Regions from separate parts of the Micromonospora sediminicola genome, predicted to be linked through region 2. Evidence: riboswitches for the same ligand, from Rfam matches in the RefSeq annotation. Region 2 holds a riboswitch; each other region holds the start of a gene.

Region 1 (4,539 bases), on a different contig from region 2:
GCGCGTCCGTCACCACGGGACGCCTTCCGGAGATTCGTCGACGATCGCGCCCTCGCCTCGGGCCCGCCGCCGGGAGACGGCCACGGACGCGGGCCGTGCTTCGTGGGCGTTGCCCGGCCTCGGACGGAACGGACGTCTGGTACGGCGTGACATACCGATGGCGTTCCACTCGCGGCGTCGGCTCACGGTGGGTGGAACGGGGTGCGTGTCTACCGGACCGGGATGCACCCATGACGTTCCACCGACGGGGCTGGCGGGCGCTGGGTGGAACGTCATGGGTGTCTCCGCGGCCGGGATGCACCCATGACGTTCCACCGACGGGGCTGGCGGCCGCTGGGTGGAACGCCATGGGTGTCTCCGCGGCCGGGATACACCCATGACGTTCCACCGACGGGGCTGGCGGCCGCTGGGTGGAACGCCATGGGTGTCTCCGCGGCCGGGATACACCCATGACGTTCCACCGGCCGGGTTGGCGGGCGCTGGGTGGAGCGTCACGGGTGTCTGCGGGTGTCCGGATGCACCCGTGGGCTTTCACCCGGGCGCGTGGGGTGCGGGTGGGTGTCCGGTTCGGTGGTGGTGGGCGGCACCCCGGGCGTGGAATCGGCGCCGGGTCGGCGGCGTTGTAGACGGGTGAACGACCGAGCAGGCAGCGAGCCCCCGAGCCGCCGCCCCGCCCACGGGAATGACGGTGGGCGGACGGTCGTTACACATCATCCCGGCGCCGCGACGAGGCCCCCCGCTCCGCGAGCCAGCCGGACATCCCCGGCCCCGTGAGCTGGCCCCCCGGCTCCACGAGCGTGCCGGATCCCTTCAAGACTTTTCGAGCGCCTGACGGTGCCCACACCCCCCCGGTGTGTTGACCCCCGAATGGAGCCCTCTCATGAACACGATCCTGCGCAAGAGCATCCTGGGTATCGCTGGTCTGGCCTTCACCGGTGGCGTGTTCGCCGGTCCGGTCGCCGCCCACGCCGACACCCCCGCCCACGCCGCCGCCAAGCCCGTCGCGGTCGCGTCCGTGCAGGGTGAGCAGTCCCGCATCACCCTGAACGACGAGCAGACCGCCAACGCCAAGGCGATCATCGCCGCCACGAAGAAGGCCGGCCTGCCCGAGCGGGCCGCGGTCATCTCGATCGCCACCGCCCTGCAGGAGTCGAAGCTGGAGAACCTCGGGCACCTCGGCGACAAGAATGACCACGACTCGCTGGGCCTGTTCCAGCAGCGCCCCTCCTCCGGTTGGGGCACGCCGGAGCAGATCACCGACCCCGAGTACTCCACCCTGGCCTTCCTCAAGGGCCTGAAGCAGGTCGACGGCTGGGACAAGATGCCCCTGACCGACGCCGCCCAGACCGTCCAGGTCTCCGCCTACCCCGACGCCTACGCCCAGTGGGAGAAGCAGGCCACCGACATCGTGAACCAGCACTGGACCAAGTAAGACCCACGCGAAGGCCGGCACCCCCAACAGGGTGCCGGCCTTTCGCGCGTCGTAAAAGGCGTCAGGCGGAGTAGCCGCGCGTCGCCATCCAGTTCGCCAGATCGATGGTGGTGACCCAGTACGAGGGCAGCGACGGGTCAGCCGAGTCGGCGATCCGGACGGTCCGGCCGTCGTTCTTGTAGCCGACCACCGCGATGTAGTGACCGCCCGGGAACGAGTGCCAGCCGCCGTTGGTGTCGGTGGCGTCGCCGGCGACGTTGGCGACGACCGCGCGGCCGTTGCTGACCGCCGTGACCACGTCGGCCTGGAGCCGGTCCATCTGGGCCGGGGTGGCCGCGCCCGGGATCATGCGGGTCCGGTACGGGTTGCCCTTGACCTGCTGGTTGAGCACGCGCGTGGTGTCCTCGGCCGAGTTGGTGCCCATCTCGGTGGTGCCGAGGGCGACGGCGAGCGTGTCCTGGCTCCGCTCGATGCCGTTGGCGCTGAGCGCGTTGCGCACCGCGGCCGGGCCGCAGTAGTAGTAGGTGGTCTGCGCCTGGTAGTCGTAGTCGAGCACCTTGCTCGCCGGCGGCTTCGGCTTGGGCTTCGGCTTGGTGTCCGGGTCGGTGGTGGCCTTGGCCGCCGGCTTCGCCGAGGGCGAGGCGGTGGGTGCGGCGCTGGGTGAGGCGCTCGGCGAGGGGACGGCGATGCGGGCCTCACCGCGGCTGGCGGCCTCGCCGAGGCGGGAGCCGAGTTCGGCGACCGCGACGGTGTTCTCCGACCGGGACGCGGTGTCGTCGGTGGCGGCGAGGGCGACACCGGTGCCGCCGGCCAACACGAGGGCGGCGGCCGAACCGGCGATGATCTGGTACGGGCGCTCGGTGGCGAGACGCCGCAGCTGACGCTTCAGGTGGTGCTTCACGGGTTCCTCCAGGGCGTGAGCGGCACACGCCGGCCCCCGCGCGGAGGACTTCACGCGCGTTCGACGGGGCGGGACGGCCGCGGGACGGGGCACCCGGACAGCCGGGCGCACACGGGGGGTCGGGTGGGCGTCGCCGTCAGGCGAGCGCCGGCACCACCGGGCCGTGGAGGTGGGGGGACGATCGGGGGGTGGTTCGCACGAGGAATGGAACTCCTTCCGTGGCCGCCGACCGGGTTAGCTGACGGATTCGGGCGGGAAGTACGCCCTACCGCGGGCCGTGGCTCGCGGATTCACCCCGGTGTTGCTGTGGGTCCCCGGTTCGTATGCACGATTAGGCGGGTCGGTGCGGCGTCGCCGTCTGCGATCGAAAACCGCACCGGACGCGCCGACACTACCGGTGGGTACGCCTCAAGCCAAGCGCTCCCACCTGCGTAAACATCGTCCGCGACTACGGATATCGGAACAGCCGGTTACTGACTTCACTCAATGGGGGCAAGGGTTCGAGCCGGCATCGGAAGGCGAAAAGCGGGCATTCGACCGGCCGACGCCCCGCAATTGTCGGGTCCGCTGACCGGTTGTGCGCCGAGCGCCCGTTTCCGGGCCGCACGTGAGCGGGCTCACCGCATTCGGGTAACGATTCGGCGGAGACGCCACTCAGCCGACCCGGGCCGGCCGCCAGCGGGCGCCGCGGACGACGGTGGGCACCGGGACTCGGCTGGCCGACGCGACGCGGGGGGCGGGCGACGGCCGCACCGCGGCGGCCGCCGCGTAGGTCTCGGCGGCCAGCGTCCGCGCCGCGTCGGCGGCGAGCTCCGCGTCCCGCCAGGCCTGTCGCTCCCGCTCGGCGGCCGCCTCCCAGGCCGCCCGTCGGCCGTCACGGATCGTCCGGGCCAGCACGATCTCCTGCTCAGCCGGATGGCGACGCGGGTCCCACCCGTTGCGGTGGGCCAGCACGTCCGCGAGCTGCCGGGCGGTCAGGTCGCCCCGCCAGTGCGCCGCCATGGCGGCGTGGTGCAGCCAGCGCTCCCGCGCCGCGTACTCGGACGGGGTGTGTGGCGTGCGCGGCGCGGGCAGCGCGGCGGCGCCGGCCAGGCGGCGGGCGGCCGCCTCCGCCTCGTCGAAGGCCACCCAGGCCCGCTCCGCCTCGTCCTGGACGGCCAGCCACCGCTCGCGTCGCCGGCGGGCGGTCTGGGCGGCTCCGGCGGCGGCCACCGCCACCTCGTCGGCGTAGCGGGCGAGGTCCGCCCGGTGCAGCGCCTCCGCGTCGACCGGATCGGGTTCGAGGTCCGCCGCGCCGTCGCGGTCGGGGCGGGCGACGAGCACGGCGAGCAGGCCGAAGGCGGACACGAGCAGGGCCGACCAGATCGCGGCGGCCTCGGGGACGGCGGTGAGGAAGTGGTAGAGAACGGTCTGCGACATGGTCGGCACCTCACGGAGAAGACGTGGCGGGAAGGTCGCACGCCGGTCGGGGCGGGGCGCGGCCGCGGAACGGGCGCCGCCGGGCCGCCGAGGCGGGTGCGGGGTGAGGTTCGGTGGGTGCGGGGACGGGCCGGGGACCGCCCGTGCGGTCAGCGGGCGGGCGGGGCCCGGGGGCCGACCGGCGCCGGGTGCCGACCGGCCGGGACCGGCTCCCGGTGGCCGGGCCGCGCGACCGCGTCCCGGGGCGCGGGCTCCGGGACGCCGGTGGAGGGGGCCGGCCGCTCGGCGACGTCGACACGGCCCGGCCGCGCGGCGACCGGCGTGTCAGTCGGGGTACGCGACGTCAGGCCGACGGCCGGGCCGGCCGGCGTCGGGACGGCCGTGGCGACCCCGGCGGGCAGTGTCGTAGCGCCGAGCGAGCAGGCGACGACCACGGCCAGGCTGGCCAACATGCGTGCCGCCCAGCGCGCCACCCACCACACGGGACAGGTGAGCGCGATCGGAAGCACGGGTACAAATTACCGCCGATCCCACCGCCGCGCACTCTCGGTCGGCGTGTCGTGACACCACCGACCAGGGTGGACGCGCCTCAGTCGGGGCCACGCCGCCCGGCGTACTCGATCGGGGTGGGGGCGCCGGCGTCGGCGGGTGACCTCGGCGCCGGCACGGACCGCGCCGGCGCGGCGGCGGCCGGCGTGGGGCGGGGCCGGCGCGGGCCGAGACGCCGCATCATCGGCACCTCCACCCAGCGGTGCAGGGCGGCGGCGAGCGCCAGGTTGAGCAGCAG
Region 2 (4,539 bases):
CGTGGGCTGTGCCCCGTCGGCGCCCGCGCCAAACCCGTCCCGACGGCGGCCCGGGCCGTCGCCGGGCGAACCGGACGAACCGTGGAGAACGTGTCGGGGACCGGGTGTCCGCGCGAGGTGCGCGGGCCCGCTACCCTGGGTCGGCGGATCGGCCGGTCCGGCCCGGTCGTTCGGCCGGTCGTGGTCCGCGTCGAAGGGGAAATTGGAACCCGGAGGTCCGGATTGGGCTCGCCCAGGTGTGCCCACTCCGCGAATTGCTCATCCCGGGGGGTGGCGACGGGGGCCGTCGGAGGAATACTCTCGGTCGCGGCCCGCGTACTGATGAGGCGCCCGTACGGGCGAGTGGAGGTGCTCGCGTGAGCCTGTCGATCGTGAAGTCGGTGCGTCCGGGTGGTGTCGTCCAGATCGCGCCCCGTGGGGAGATCGACGTCGACACCGCGTACGAGGTGCGGGAAGCGATCGCCGAGGTGCTCGCGAAGGCCCGTCCCGCCCGGATCGAGCTCAACATGCGGCTCGTGACGTTCATCGACTCCGTCGGCATCAGCGCCATGGTCGCCGGCTTCCAGACATGCGAGGTCAGCGGCGTCAAGCTCGTGGTCACCGAGCCGAGCCGGTTCGTGCACCGGCAGCTCTGGGTGACCGGCCTGCTCGGCCTCTTCGGCGCGCCCGAGCCCTGGTTCGCCGACGACGCCCCCGAGGTGCTGCCCGGCGCCTGAGCGCCGCCCTCGATCCCCCTCCGGCCTGGGGACCTTCGACCCGTTGCCAGCCCGGCTCCGGTACGGGACGATCGTCGCGACCCACGACGGCGAGGGGGATCGGTTGCAGAGCAGCGACAGCTTCAGCTACACCGTGCAGGCCCGGTGCACCCGGGCGGACGCGGTGGCCCTGCTCGGCGACCTGAGCCGGCAGGGCGAGCTGCATCCGCTGATCGTGCGGGTCCGGCAGGTGCCGTCGCGGCCCGGAGCGCTGGCCAGCTATGCGATCACCGACCGGCTGGAGCTGGGCCCCCTGCACTTCCCGGTGACCTACCAGGCGGACGTGCTGGTCGCCACCGAGGACGAGGTGGTCACCGTGGCCCGGCAGCAGCCGGCGACGACGGTTCGCAACCACACCCGGCTGCGCGACGAGCCCGACGGCGTGGTGCGGATCGACGTGGAGATCACCCTCACCGCGCCGGCCCCGCTGTTCGGCTACGCGTTCCGCCAGGCCCGCGCCGCCCACCTGGGCCTCGCGGCCCGTCTGGGCGCGACCCTGGAGGGCCGGCCGGCCTGACTCAGCCGGCCCGCCCCGCCGGGACCGACCGGCGGGCGGGCGGGCGCAGCCGCCCCCACGGCTTCCAGGTGGACAGCACGGTGGCCACGAGCAGCAGTGTGGTGGAGACGGCGGGCGGCACCACCAGGTCGATCCGCAGGTGCGCGTCGGCCGCGCCGGCCAGCGCGCCGAGGTGCCGGACCCGGGGCGTCAGCAGGAGCAGCACCAGCCCGAGCATCACGGTGGTGAGCGCGAACTTCACCAGCACCCACCGCCACCGCAGCAGCCCCCACGGGGTGAGCAGCGCGCTGGCCACCCCGATCAGCCAGACCGCGACGCTCAGCGGCGCGAACAGCCAGGTGACCAGCAACGCCGCCGCGGGGTAGACGACCTCCGGGTCGGCGCCGCGCAGCCCGGCCACGCCCAGCGCGAGCAGCCCCAGGTCGGCGCCGAGCCAGCCGAGCGAGGTGACCAGGTGCGCGGTGAGCAGCGCCTTGCGTCCGGCGGGGGAGAGTCGTCTCATGCCACCGATCGTCGGCCGTCGCGCGGCCCACGTCGTGGGCCGCGCGACGACTCCCGGAGTACGTCGGGGAGCGTAGTGCTCAGTAGACCGACAGGTGTACGTGGTTGGTGTGGTCGCTGGACGGGTCGCCGTTGCCGCCGCTGTACGACTTCCAGCCGCTGCTGGGCAGCCAGATCTGCTTGAACCAGATCACGTAGAGCACGGCGAGCGGGTCGGCGTTGCGCACGAAGTACGCGGCCAGGTTGTTGCCGTACGTCCGGTCGCCGCCGCTGGCCACCCCGCCGAAGCCGTCCTTCTGGGCGGCGAAGTCGCAGGCGCGTCCCTTCGGGTGCTCGCCGGAGCCGCTGGGCCGGTGGCAGGAGACGTACCGGGTGAAGCCGGCCGCCTTGGCCTGGTTGAGCGCGTGCAGGGTGCGCGGGGTGATGCAGCCGTCGGCCGGCGTCGGGTCGTTGACGCTGCACGACTCCGCCGGCCAGGAGCCGTCGGAGTTGCGCTTGGCCGGCGTCGCGTTCGCCGTCGAGGTGCCCCGGACGCCGCCGCTGCCGGCGGACGGCCGGTCGTTCGCCACCTCCAGCGCCCGCTCGGCCTGCTGCTTGCGCTTGGCCATCACCGTGACCTGCTTGCGCTGCTCCCGGATCTCGCCGTCGAGCGCGGCGCGGGTCCGGGTCGCCTCGTCCCGGGTGGTGATCAGGTCGCGCAGCGTCCGGTCCTCGTGCGCGGCGACCTGCTCCAGCGCGGCCGCCCGGTCCATGAAGCCCTCCGGGCTGCTGCTGCCGAGCAGGGCCGCGGCGGTGCCCATCCGGCCGGTGCGGTACGCCACCTCGGCGATCTCGCCGACCTTGGCGTCGCGTACGGCCAGCTCGGCGCCGACCGCGTCGAGTCGCTCGGTGAGCTGCTTCTGCCGGGCCACCGACCGGCTCAGCGCGGCCTTGGCCTCCAGCCAGCCCTTGCTGGCCGCGTCGAGCTGGGCGCGCAGTTCCGGGGTGCCGCCCTCGTCGTCACCGCCGGGGGCGGCGGCGCGCAGGCCGGTGGGGGAGGCCGACCACGCCGCCGAGGCGGGGGAGGCCGGCGCGGTCACGACGCCGAGGGCCAGCATCGCGACGAGCAGGGCCGCCATCCGGGCGGCCGTCCGTCGTACAGGTGCCACTGGGGGCATTCACATGTCCTTCCGTCAACCGCCGACCGGGTTAGCTGACGGGTTCGGGACGGAAGATCCCTACCGCTGACGCGGATGCACCCCACGTACGTGGTTCCCCGGCTCGCCCTGCGGGCGATTAGGCGACGGCCGCTCCACCGGCGCCGGGGTGGCGCCCGCGGTGTGGCCGCGACCGAGCCTACCGGCGTTGCCCGGGGCCGGCTCCGTCGCCCGGAGCCGGTGAACCCGGCAAAGCCGGCATTACGCCACAATAGCGGCCTAGATTTAAGTTTGCCCTAATTACCACTCGGTCGGGCCGCACGCTCCGGCCGACGCTCCGGGTTCGATCTGCAACGTGGCGTGATCGATCGAGAAGTCCTCGTGCAGGGCGGCCCGGGCGGCGGCCAGCACGGTGGCGACCTCGGCGCCGGGAGCGGTGGTCAGGTGCGCCGAGGCCACCTCCATGCCCGAGGTCAGCGTCCACACGTGCAGGTCGTGCACCTCCGCCACGCCCGGCACGGCGGCCAGCCGGTCGTGCACCGCGGTCACCTGGAGGTGTTCCGGCGCGGCCTGCACCAGGATGCGCACCGCCGCCCGGCCGAGCCGCCAGGTGCGGGGCAGGATGAACAGACCGATCGCCACGGCCACCAACGGGTCGGCCCACCACCAGTCGGTGACCGCGATGACCAGCGCGGCGCCGATCACCCCGAGCGAGCCGAGCAGGTCGCCGAGCACCTCCAGGTACGCGCCGCGCAGGTTGATGCTCTCCTGCGCCCCGGAGCGCAGCAGCGCGAAGGCGCCGACGTTGGCGAGCAGGCCGAGCACCGCCACCACGAGCATCGGGCCGGCCAGCACCTGCGGCGGGTCACCGAACCGGCGTACCGCCTCGACCAGGACGTAGACCGCGACCGCGCCGAGCAGCACCGCGTTCGCCAGCGCCGCGAGGACCTCCAGCCGGTAGAGGCCGAATGTGCGCTGCGGATCGGTGGTGGCGCGCCGGGTGGCGGTGATCGCGGCCAGCGCCATGCCGATGCCGAGCACGTCGGTGAACATGTGCCCGGCGTCGGAGAGCAGCGCGAGCGAACCGGTCGCGAAGGCGGCCACCGCCTCGACCAGCATGAGGGCGGTGAGCAGCGCGAACGCCGCCCAGAGCCGGCCCCGGTGGCGGTGCGCCGCGTTGGTCACCGCACCGCTGTGGTCATGACCTGCGCCCACGCACACACCCTTCCCTCCCGCACCCTGGCCAGGCCCAATGTATGTTCACATCGCTATGTGTGCAAGTGAGGGTGGATCACCCGGTCGGGTCGAGCGTGGTGAGGCGTTGGGTGGCCCGGGACAACGCGACGTAGAGCGTGCGCACCCCCGAGCCGGGGTCGGCCCGGATCTCGCTCGGCGCGACCAGCACCACGCCGTCGTACTCCATGCCCTTGGCCTGCAGGCTGGTCACCACCTGGAGCCGGCCGGCGCCGAGGCCGTCCAGCCAGCCGGCCACCTCGTCCCGGCGCGGCACCGGCGTGATCACGCCGACGGTGCCCTCCACCTCGCCCAGCAGGATCCGGGCCGCCTCGACCGTGCTCGCCGGCAGCTCGGCGGCGGGCACCGTGCGCTCGACCGGCGACACGCCGGTGGA
Region 3 (4,539 bases), 1.6 Mb from region 2:
GCTTCTGGCTGCACATCGACAGCGCGGAGTCGACCACGACCACCGCGTACGACAAGCTCACCGTCAAGGCCGGCAGCACCACGCTGGCGACCTACTCGAACCTGAACAAGGCCACCGGCTACGTGCAGCGGTCCTTCGACGTCTCGTCGCTGGCCGGCACCACGGCGACCATCTCGTTCAGCGGCGTGGAGGACAGCTCCCTGCAGACGTCCTTCGTCGTCGACGACACCGCGGTCACCCTGAGCTGACCGTAGGGCGAGCGGCCGGTCGTCGTCCTCCGGGCGGCCGGCCGCTTCGTCGCGTCGGCAGGTCGGTCAGGCCGGGCGGCCGGCCCGGGACGCGGCGCCCCGGTCGCGCGGGATCCGCGCGGCCACCTCGTGCATCGCCCGGCTGAACAGCTCCGCCTGGTCGGGCAGGCCGCCGAGGCGGGCCGCCAGGGCGTCGGCGTCGGCCCGGGCCGAGTCGCTGACCCGGGCGTCCAGCTCGGCCAGCGCGGCGTTGACGGCGGCGACGACGTGTCCGCAGAGGACCTCCAGCGGCTCGCCGGCCAGGTCCGGGTCGACGGCGACCGAGTCCAGTCGGCCACCCTGGACGGCGACCGCCCGGACGCGGCCGTCGGCCGCGGCGCCCTCGGCCCGGAGCAACTCGCCCGGCTCGCCGTCGGGGTGCACGCCGGCCCGGGACCGCATCGCCGCGAGCGCCTGCTGCGTCCGGCTCAGGAGCTCGTCGAGGCTCGCGGCGGCCGAGAACGGGTCGATGGTCATATCCGCGCTTTCTTCACGTCTTAGCCGAGCATCGTGACCATAGCAACCGGCACCGACCGAGCGCGGTCACCGGCCGGCCCCGCCCGCAAGCGAGCAGGTCGGGCGCCGCGCGCCCGGCGTGTCGCGCGACCGCGAACGCCCGGCCGGAGCCCCGGCCGGGCGTTCGTCGGCTCAGCGCAGGCGCAGTCGCTGACCCGGGAAGATCAGGCCCGGATCGTCGCCGACGACGGCGCGGTTGCGCTCGTGCAGCGCCCGCCACCCCCCGGCGACGTGCGCCGCGACGGCGATGCCGGAGAGTGTGTCGCCGGAGCGCACCCGGTAGGTGCCGGCGCCGCCCCGCCCGGCCGGTCGGTCCACCGTGGACCTCGTCGTGGTGGGCCGGTCGGTGACCTTCCTCGGCGCGGGGCGGTCCGCCTTCCGCGGCGTGGGACGGTCGGCCGCCTTCTTCGGGGACGAGCCGGATCCGCCCTTGCGGCCGCAGACCGGCCAGGCGCCGATGCCCTGCCCGTCCAGGACCCGCTCGGCGACGGCGATCTGCTCCGACCGGCTGGCCAGGTCCGCCCGGGCGGCGTACTTCTTCCCGCCGTGGCCGTTCCAGGTGCCGCGCGAGAACTGGAGCCCGCCGTAGTAGCCGTTGCCGGTGTTGATGTGCCAGTTGCCGCCGGACTCGCACCGCGCGACGGCGTCCCAGTTGACGCCGGAGGCGCTGGCCGGGACGGCCGGAGCGAACAGGACCGCGGCGCCGGCCAGGACCACGCCGACGGCGGTACGACGGGCTGCGTATGCAGTTGCCATGGGGATTCCTCCACGCCGACGAGGTGAGCTGTCGGGTTCGGGCCGAGGAGCCCGGCCGCCGCTGGCGGCTTCACCCCGAGGTGACGTGCACCGAGGAACGTTGGGTCCCCCGCTCCCGCCGAGGTTCGGTTACCGCCGGGCCGGCGGCGGGATTAGGCGTTACCGGCCCGTGGTGTCCGCGACCGCGGACGCCACCGACGCTAGGGACGATTTCGGGCGATCGCCCACTTCTTGGGATGTTCGTCACCCACGTGGGCGACCGCGCACACGGGACACGACGACGTGGTAGCGGGACGTCCGGGCCGGATCCGGACGCCCCGCCCGGGCGTCCCGGCCCCGGGCTACCGTGGGCGGGACCGGCAAGATCGCACGAGGAGCGGCACGGATGACCGAGCACGGACACGAGCTGGCCTTCGGCGGCTTCCTCACCCCCACCGCCGGACGGCCGGACCAGGTGGTGGCCCTCGCCTCGCTCTGCGAGCAGGTCGGGCTGGACCTGGTCACCTTCCAGGACCACCCCTACCAGCCGGGTTTCCTGGACACGTGGACGCTGATGTCGTACGTGGCCGCCGCCACCGACCGGATCGGACTGGCCGGCAACGTGCTCAACCTGCCGCTGCGCCAGCCGGTGGTGCTCGCCCGCAGCGTGGCCAGCCTGGACCTGCTCACCGGCGGCCGGGTCGAGCTGGGGCTGGGCGCGGGCGCGTTCTGGGACGCGATCGAGGCGGCCGGCGGGCGGCGGCTCTCCCCCGGCGCGGCGGTCGACGCGCTCGACGAGGCGATCCAGGTCATCCGGGAGGTCTGGGGCACCGACCGACGCGGGATGATCCGCGTCGCCGGGGAGCACTACCGGGTGGTCGGCGCGAAGCGCGGACCGGCGCCGGCCCATCCGGTGGGCATCTGGGTGGGCGCGTACAAGCCACGCATGCTGCGCCTGGTCGGTCGCGCCGCGGACGGCTGGCTGCCGTCGTTGGCCTACCTGCCGAACGGGCCCGACGAGCTGCCCGCACTCAACGCGCTGGTCGACGAGGGCGCGCGGGCCGCCGGGCGGGACCCCGGCGAGATCCGCCGGATGCTCAACGTGACCGGCAGTTTCACCCGCTCGTCCACGGGGTTCCTGGCCGGGCCGCCGCAGCGGTGGGTGGAGGACCTGGCCGGGCTCACCCTGGAGCACGGCATCACCACCTTCGTCCTGGGCAGCGACGAGCCGCGCGCCATCCAGCTCTTCGCCCAGGAGGTGGCGCCGGCGGTCCGGGAGCTGGTCGCGGCCGAGCGCACCACGTCGGGCAGCGGCGCCCGCGCCGTCGCGCGGGAGCAGGCCGCCGGCGGCGTTCCGACCACCCTCGCGGTCACCCCCACGCCCGACCCGGGGGTACGCCTGAGCGCGCGCCGCCTCTGGGACGAGTCGACCCGTCCGACCGCCCCGCCGGCGCCGGCCGGGCACGTCTACCCGGCCCACGCGCAGGCCGCGGGGCAACATCTGGTGGACGTGCACGACCACCTGCGCCGGGAGCTGGCCCAGGTGCGGGACCTGCTGGAACAGGTCACGCGGGGCGCGGTCTCGCCGGGCGGGGCGCGGGCCGCGCTGAACGAGATGACCCTGCGGCAGAACAACTGGACGCTGGGCGCGTACTGCGCCGCGTACTGCACCGTGGTGACCCAGCACCACGGACTGGAGGACGCCTCGGTCTTCCCGCACCTGCGCCGCGCCGACGCCGGGCTGGCGGCGGTGCTGGACCGGCTGGAGGAGGAGCACGTGGTGATCCACGGCGTGGTGGAGGGTGTCGACCGGGCGCTGGTGGAGCTGATCAGCCGACCGGGTGACTTCACCGGGCTCCAGGAGGCGGCGGACCTGCTCACCGACACGCTGCTGTCACACCTGTCGTACGAGGAGCACCAGATCGTCGAGCCGCTGGCCCGGCACGGCTTCTACCCCGGTCAGCTGTGACCGACGGATATTCCCGAGCCGCGACGTGAGATAGCTGGCTTTTGTTTCCCTAAGTCAGCGCGGTAGCGTCGGGCCCATGACGGACTTCCTCGCGCAGCGCGACTCCTGGTCCACCGCCAACTGCTCGATCGCCCGGGCGCTCGAGGTGGTCGGCAACCGCACCACGCTGCTCCTGCTGCGCGAGGCGTCGTTCGGCACCCGGCGCTTCGACGACTTCGCCCGCCGGGTCGGCGTGAGCGAACCGGTCGCCGCCACCCGCCTCAAGCAGCTCGTCGCCGACGGCCTGCTCGACCGGCGGCCCTACCGGGAGCCCGGGCAGCGCACCCGCGACGAGTACGTGCTCACCGCCAAGGGCCGCGACCTGCTGCCCGTGCTCGTCGCCCTCCGCCAGTGGGGCGACGCGTACGCCGCCGACGAGGTCGGCCCGTCCGTCCTGGTCACCCATCACGACTGCGGGGCGGACGTGCACGCCCGGCTGCGCTGCGACGCCGGGCACGACGTGCCGGCCGACGAGCTGGCCGTGCTGCCCGGTCCGGGCCTGCGGGCCTCCTGATCCACCCACCCTCAGCACCCTCGGAGCGAGACATGAAGATCGCTGGAAGCACCGCCCTGGTCACCGGCGCGAACCGCGGCTTCGGCCGGCACCTGGCCGCGGAACTCGTGGCGCGGGGCGCCACGGTCTGGGCCGGCGCGCGCAACCCGGACAGCGTCGACCTGCCCGGCGTCACCCCGCTACGCCTGGACGTCACCGACCCCGCCTCGGTGGCCGCCGCCGCGCAGCGCGCCGGCGACGTGACGCTGCTGGTCAACAACGCCGGCGTGAGCACCGGCGCCGACCTGCTCGACGGCGACCTCGACCAGATCCGGCTGGAGCTGGAGACGCACTACCTCGGCACGCTGTCGGTGGTGCGGGCGTTCGCGCCCCGGATCGCGGCGAACGGCGGCGGGACGATCCTGAACGTCATGTCGGCCCTGTCCTGGTTCACGTTCCCCGGCGTCGGCGCGTACGGGGCGGCGAAGGCCGCCGAGTGG
Region 4 (4,539 bases), 1.7 Mb from region 2:
ATGCTGCTCTCCGACCGCGACCTGGTCTCCGAGATCAAGTCGGGCACGCTCGCGCTGGAGCCCTTCGAGCCCACGCTGGTGCAGCCGTCCAGCATCGACGTACGCCTGGACCGGTTGTTCCGGGTCTTCAACAACCATCTCTACACCCACATCGACCCGTCGGTGCAGCAGGACGACCTGACGTCGATGGTGGAGGTGCCGGAGGGCCAGCCCTTCGTGCTGCACCCGGGCGAGTTCGTGCTCGCCTCCACGCTGGAGGTGATCTCGCTGGGCGACCAGCTCGCCGGGCGACTGGAGGGCAAGTCCAGCCTGGGCCGGCTCGGCCTGCTGACCCACTCCACCGCCGGCTTCATCGACCCGGGCTTCTCCGGCCACGTCACGCTGGAGCTGTCCAACGTGGCGAACCTGCCGATCACGCTCTGGCCGGGAATGAAGATCGGTCAGCTCTGCATCTTCCGGCTCTCCTCGCCGGCCGAGCACCCGTACGGCTCGGCCGTCTACGGATCGCGTTACCAGGGCCAGCGCGGCCCGACGCCGAGCCGGTCCTGGCAGAGCTGGCGCACCTGGCCGACCCGCTGACGCCGAACGCCTCTTGTTAAGAGGGGCCCCCTCCTATGCAGAATGCGTTAAGAGGGGGCCCTTCCTTACACCTCAGGCGGGGCGGCCGTAGCTGTTGATGTCGCCGTCGTCGACGCGCTTCATGGTGATCGGCTTGCCGGACTGGGAGGCGTGCACCACCCAGCCGTCGCCCACGTACATGCCCACGTGGTGCAGGTCGCCGTAGTAGAAGACCAGGTCACCGGCGCGCAGCTCGGACCGGCTGACCCGCTTCGTCACGTCGTGCTGCTGCCGCGCGTTGTGCGGCAGCGAGACCCCGCCCTTGGCCCAGGCGGCCATGGTCAGGCCGGAGCAGTCGAAGTGGTCCGGGCCGGCGGCCCCCCAGACGTAGATCTTGCCGATCTGGGCGCAGGCGAACTTGACCGCAGCCCCGGCCGGGCCGCCGGGGTAGCCGGCGGGGCACGGCGCCGGGCGCAGCGGGCCGCCGCCACCCTTGCCGTACACCTTCAGCCGCAGCTTCTCTAGCTTGGCGATCTCGGTGTCGATCTGCTTCTTCTTCGTCGCGAGCTGCGCCTCGGTGCGGCTCAGGTCGGCGACCATCTGGTCCAGCGGCCGCTTCTTGGCGGCCAGCTCGTCGCGCAATTCGGCGACGGCACGCACCTGCTCCTGCTGGTGGTGTGCGAAGCGGTCGAGCAGCTCCAGGCCGCTGACCAGGTCGCCCGGCGAGCGGCTGCCCAGCAGGGCGTTGACGGTGGAGAGGTTGTCGCCCTTGTACGCGTCGGCGGCGAGCCCGCCGACCTGGCCCAACGCCGCGTCCACCCGGGCCTGCAGCGGGGCGATCTGCCGGCCGAGCGCGTCGGCCTGCTTGCGCCGCACCGCGAGCTGCTCGCGTACGGCGTTGACCTGCTCGATGACCGGTTCGAGCTTGTTCCAGTCGCGGTCGATCTGGGCCTCGATCTCGGCGACCGAGGGTTCGGCGTGGGCCGCCGTGGCGCCGCCGGTCAGAACGACGGCGGTGCCGACCAGGGCGGCGAGGGCGGTGGTGAAGCGGGACCAGCGGGAACGCGGCGCGACGAGGGACCGGTCGACCGACCGGTTCGACGACGGCCGCGGGGCATGGAGTGCCACCGGGCGTCCGTACTCCTTCTTCCTGACCGCCTACCGGGTTAGCTGACGGATTCGGACGGGAAGGGAGCCGCCCTACCGCAGCTCCGCTGCGGATTCACCCCAGGTACCTGGTTCCCCGGCTCGCCCGTGGGCGACTCGGCGGTGCCGGACCGTCACCGACCGGGTTGGACGGTGAGACTGGCGGCCGACGATTCACCAGAGTAGGAGCCGTCGTTATCGATCCGCAACTCGGGACGCCGTGACACTCCGTACCGACACCTGGGTGAAGTTTTCTTTCATTAAGGATTACCTGCTGGAAAGGTATTGACCCTCGCGGGTGTGCGGAGTGAGGGTGGGGACGCAGTGACCCCCATCCCTGTCCAGGAGGTTCGATGCACCTCTCCACCCCACCGTCGGGCGGACGGATACTGCTGGCCGCCGCCGTGGCGACCGCCACCGCGCTGGCCGTCACCGGCCCGGTGACCGCCGCGCCGGAGACGGCCGGACCCGCCACCGACCGGCAACGGCAGTACGCCGCCGCGGCCACCGAGTACGGCGTGCCGCAGAACGTGCTGCTCGGCGTCTCCTACCTCGAGTCCCGCTGGGACACCCACCCCGGCCAACCCAGCACCAGCGGCGGCTACGGCCCGATGCACCTGACCGACGCGGCACACGTCCTCGCCACCCCGGGCAGCGCCCACGTCGACGAGGACGAGGACCCGCGCGGCGACGACTCCCGCCCGCTCACCCTCGACCCGGCCACCGCCGCCGCGCCGGCACGGGAGACCCCGCTGCCCCGCGCCTCGCTGCAGACGATCGACACCGCCGCGACGCTCACCGGGCTCGACGCGCAGACGCTGCGCACCGACCCGGCGGCGAACATCCGCGGTGGCGCGGCGCTGCTCGCGTCGTACCAGAAGGCACTGGGCGGGCCGGTCGGCGCCGGCACCGACGCGGCGGCCTGGTACGGCGCGGTGGCCCGCTACTCCGGCGCGGACACCGCCGACGCGGCGGCGGCCTTCGCCGACGAGGTCTACGACCAGCTCGGCCAGGGCGCGACCCGGACCACCGACGACGGGCAGCGGGTCACGCTGGCCGCCACCGCCGCCCGGCCGGACCGGTCCCGGCTGGCCCGGCTCGGCCTGCGCCACGCCCAGCGGCCGGACGGCCTGGAGTGCCCGGTCCGGCTGGCCTGTGAGTGGATCCCCGCCCCGTACGAGCAGCTCAGCGCCGACCCGGGCGACTACGGCAACCACGACCTGGGCAACCGGCCGAAGCAGCAGAAGATCGAATACATCGTCATCCACGACACCGAGGGCTACTTCGGCCCCAGCGTCGACCTGGTGAAGCGGGCCGACTACCTGGGCTGGCACTACACGCTGCGCTCGGTGGACGGCTACGTCGCCCAGCACATCAAGGCCAAGGACGTCGGCTGGCACGCCGGCAACTGGTACGTCAACGCCAAGTCCATCGGTCTGGAGCACGAGGGCTTCGCCGGTCAGGGCACCTGGTACACCGAGGCGATGTACCGGGCCTCGGCCAAGCTGGTCCGCCACCTCGCGCTGAAGTTCGGCATCCCGCTGGACCGGCAGCACATCATCGGGCACGACAACGTGCCGGGCACCACCGCCGGCACCGTGAAGGGCATGCACTGGGACCCGGGCCCCTACTGGGACTGGTCGCACTACTTCGACCTGATGAAGGCGCCGTTCCGGAGCACCGGCACGGCCCGCACCGGGCTGGTCACCATCGACCCGGACTTCGCCACCAACCGGCCGGCGTTCGTCGGCTGCAACCAGCAGCCGCCGGGCGTCCCGACGCCCACCCCGCCGGCCGCGACCTGCCCGTCGCGCGGCTCCTCCGCGGTGGTCCTGCGGACCGCGCCGAGCGTGGACGCCCCGCTGGTCAACGACCTCGGGCTGCGCCCGGACGGCACGCCGGACACGATGTACATCTCCGACCACGGCGCCCGCGCCTCCGCCGGCCAGACGTACGCGGTGGCCGGCCGGCAGGGCGACTGGACGGCGATCTGGTACCTCGGCCAGAAGGCGTGGTTCCTCAACCCGGCGTCGGCGCCGACCGCGAAGTGGGCCACCGGCTTCGTGGTGACCCCGCGGCCCGGCAGGGCCACGATCCCGGTGTACGGCCGCGCCTACCCGGAGCAGGCCGCCTACCCGGACACCATCCCCTACCAGACCATCTCGCCGTTGCAGTACACGCTCGCGGCGGGCCAGCGGTACGCGGTCGGCGGGGTGCTGCCCGGCGAGTACTACCGCGCGGTCTCGTTCGACGGCTCGGCGCCGGGTGACCGGACCGTGGTGCGCGGCGAGAACCGCTACGTGCAGGTCCAGTTCGGTCACCGGATCATGTACGTGAACCTCGACGACGTGCTGGTCCTGCCGTCGCCGATCGGCGCGCCGCGGTAACGGCCCACCGACACGGGAAGGCCCCCGGTCCAGCTGGACCGGGGGCCTTCCCGTCGGAGCGAACGGGTCAGTACGGCCGGCGGTAACCCGCGACCGGCATGTACTGCAGCTTGCCCACCTGGACCGGTTTGCCGGTGCGCGGCGCGTGCACCATCAGACCGTTGCCCAGGTAGATCCCGACATGATGCAGGTCGCTGAAGAAGAAGACCAGGTCACCGGGGCGTGCCTCGCTCGCCGAGATCTTCCGGCCCTCGTTCCACTGCGCGCCGGTGAAGTGCGTCAGCGAGATGCCCGCCGCCTTGTACGCGTACTGCGTCAGGCCGGAGCAGTCGAACGAGTTCGGCCCGGTGGCCCCCCACACGTACGGGTCACCGACCTGGGCGCATGCCGTCTTGATCGCGGTACGCGCGGCGCTGCTCACCACACCGTCGATCGACGGGCAGCCCTC

What was found. A riboswitch is a leader RNA that binds a small molecule or an ion and turns the genes downstream of it on or off. The one in region 2 is predicted to bind cyclic di-AMP.
Region 1: linked by a shared signal. The riboswitch ahead of GA0070622_RS23215 (C39 family peptidase) and the one ahead of GA0070622_RS10160 (coiled-coil domain-containing protein) in region 2 are both predicted to bind cyclic di-AMP.
Region 3: linked by a shared signal. The riboswitch ahead of GA0070622_RS17355 (LysM peptidoglycan-binding domain-containing protein) and the one ahead of GA0070622_RS10160 (coiled-coil domain-containing protein) in region 2 are both predicted to bind cyclic di-AMP.
Region 4: linked by a shared signal. The riboswitch ahead of GA0070622_RS01815 (C40 family peptidase) and the one ahead of GA0070622_RS10160 (coiled-coil domain-containing protein) in region 2 are both predicted to bind cyclic di-AMP.

What each region holds. Positions count from the first base shown of each region.
Region 1 covers NZ_FLRH01000004.1:394,614-399,152, forward strand. The annotation lists gene GA0070622_RS23210 (hypothetical protein) at 881-1,432, shown strand; gene GA0070622_RS23215 (C39 family peptidase) at 1,494-2,345, opposite strand; cyclic di-AMP (ydaO/yuaA leader) riboswitch at 2,542-2,681, opposite strand; gene GA0070622_RS23220 (hypothetical protein) at 2,988-3,752, opposite strand; gene GA0070622_RS33505 (hypothetical protein) at 3,902-4,261, opposite strand; gene GA0070622_RS23230 (acyltransferase family protein) at 4,342-4,539, opposite strand, start outside.
Region 2 covers NZ_FLRH01000003.1:2,017,432-2,021,970, forward strand. The annotation lists gene GA0070622_RS10145 (STAS domain-containing protein) at 357-716, shown strand; gene GA0070622_RS10150 (SRPBCC family protein) at 760-1,272, shown strand; gene GA0070622_RS10155 (hypothetical protein) at 1,274-1,774, opposite strand; gene GA0070622_RS10160 (coiled-coil domain-containing protein) at 1,854-2,930, opposite strand; cyclic di-AMP (ydaO/yuaA leader) riboswitch at 2,935-3,065, opposite strand; gene GA0070622_RS10165 (cation diffusion facilitator family transporter) at 3,210-4,124, opposite strand; gene GA0070622_RS10170 (HelD family protein) at 4,201-4,539, opposite strand, start outside.
Region 3 covers NZ_FLRH01000003.1:3,639,708-3,644,246, reverse strand. The annotation lists gene GA0070622_RS17365 (M4 family metallopeptidase) at 1-248, shown strand, start outside; gene GA0070622_RS17360 (YbaB/EbfC family nucleoid-associated protein) at 315-764, opposite strand; gene GA0070622_RS17355 (LysM peptidoglycan-binding domain-containing protein) at 936-1,559, opposite strand; cyclic di-AMP (ydaO/yuaA leader) riboswitch at 1,564-1,690, opposite strand; gene GA0070622_RS17350 (LLM class flavin-dependent oxidoreductase) at 1,945-3,507, shown strand; gene GA0070622_RS17345 (winged helix-turn-helix transcriptional regulator) at 3,584-4,060, shown strand; gene GA0070622_RS17340 (SDR family oxidoreductase) at 4,093-4,539, shown strand, end outside.
Region 4 covers NZ_FLRH01000003.1:282,451-286,989, forward strand. The annotation lists gene dcd (dCTP deaminase) at 1-579, shown strand; gene GA0070622_RS01815 (C40 family peptidase) at 652-1,686, opposite strand; cyclic di-AMP (ydaO/yuaA leader) riboswitch at 1,700-1,837, opposite strand; gene GA0070622_RS01820 (N-acetylmuramoyl-L-alanine amidase) at 2,058-4,091, shown strand; gene GA0070622_RS01825 (C40 family peptidase) at 4,159-4,539, opposite strand, start outside.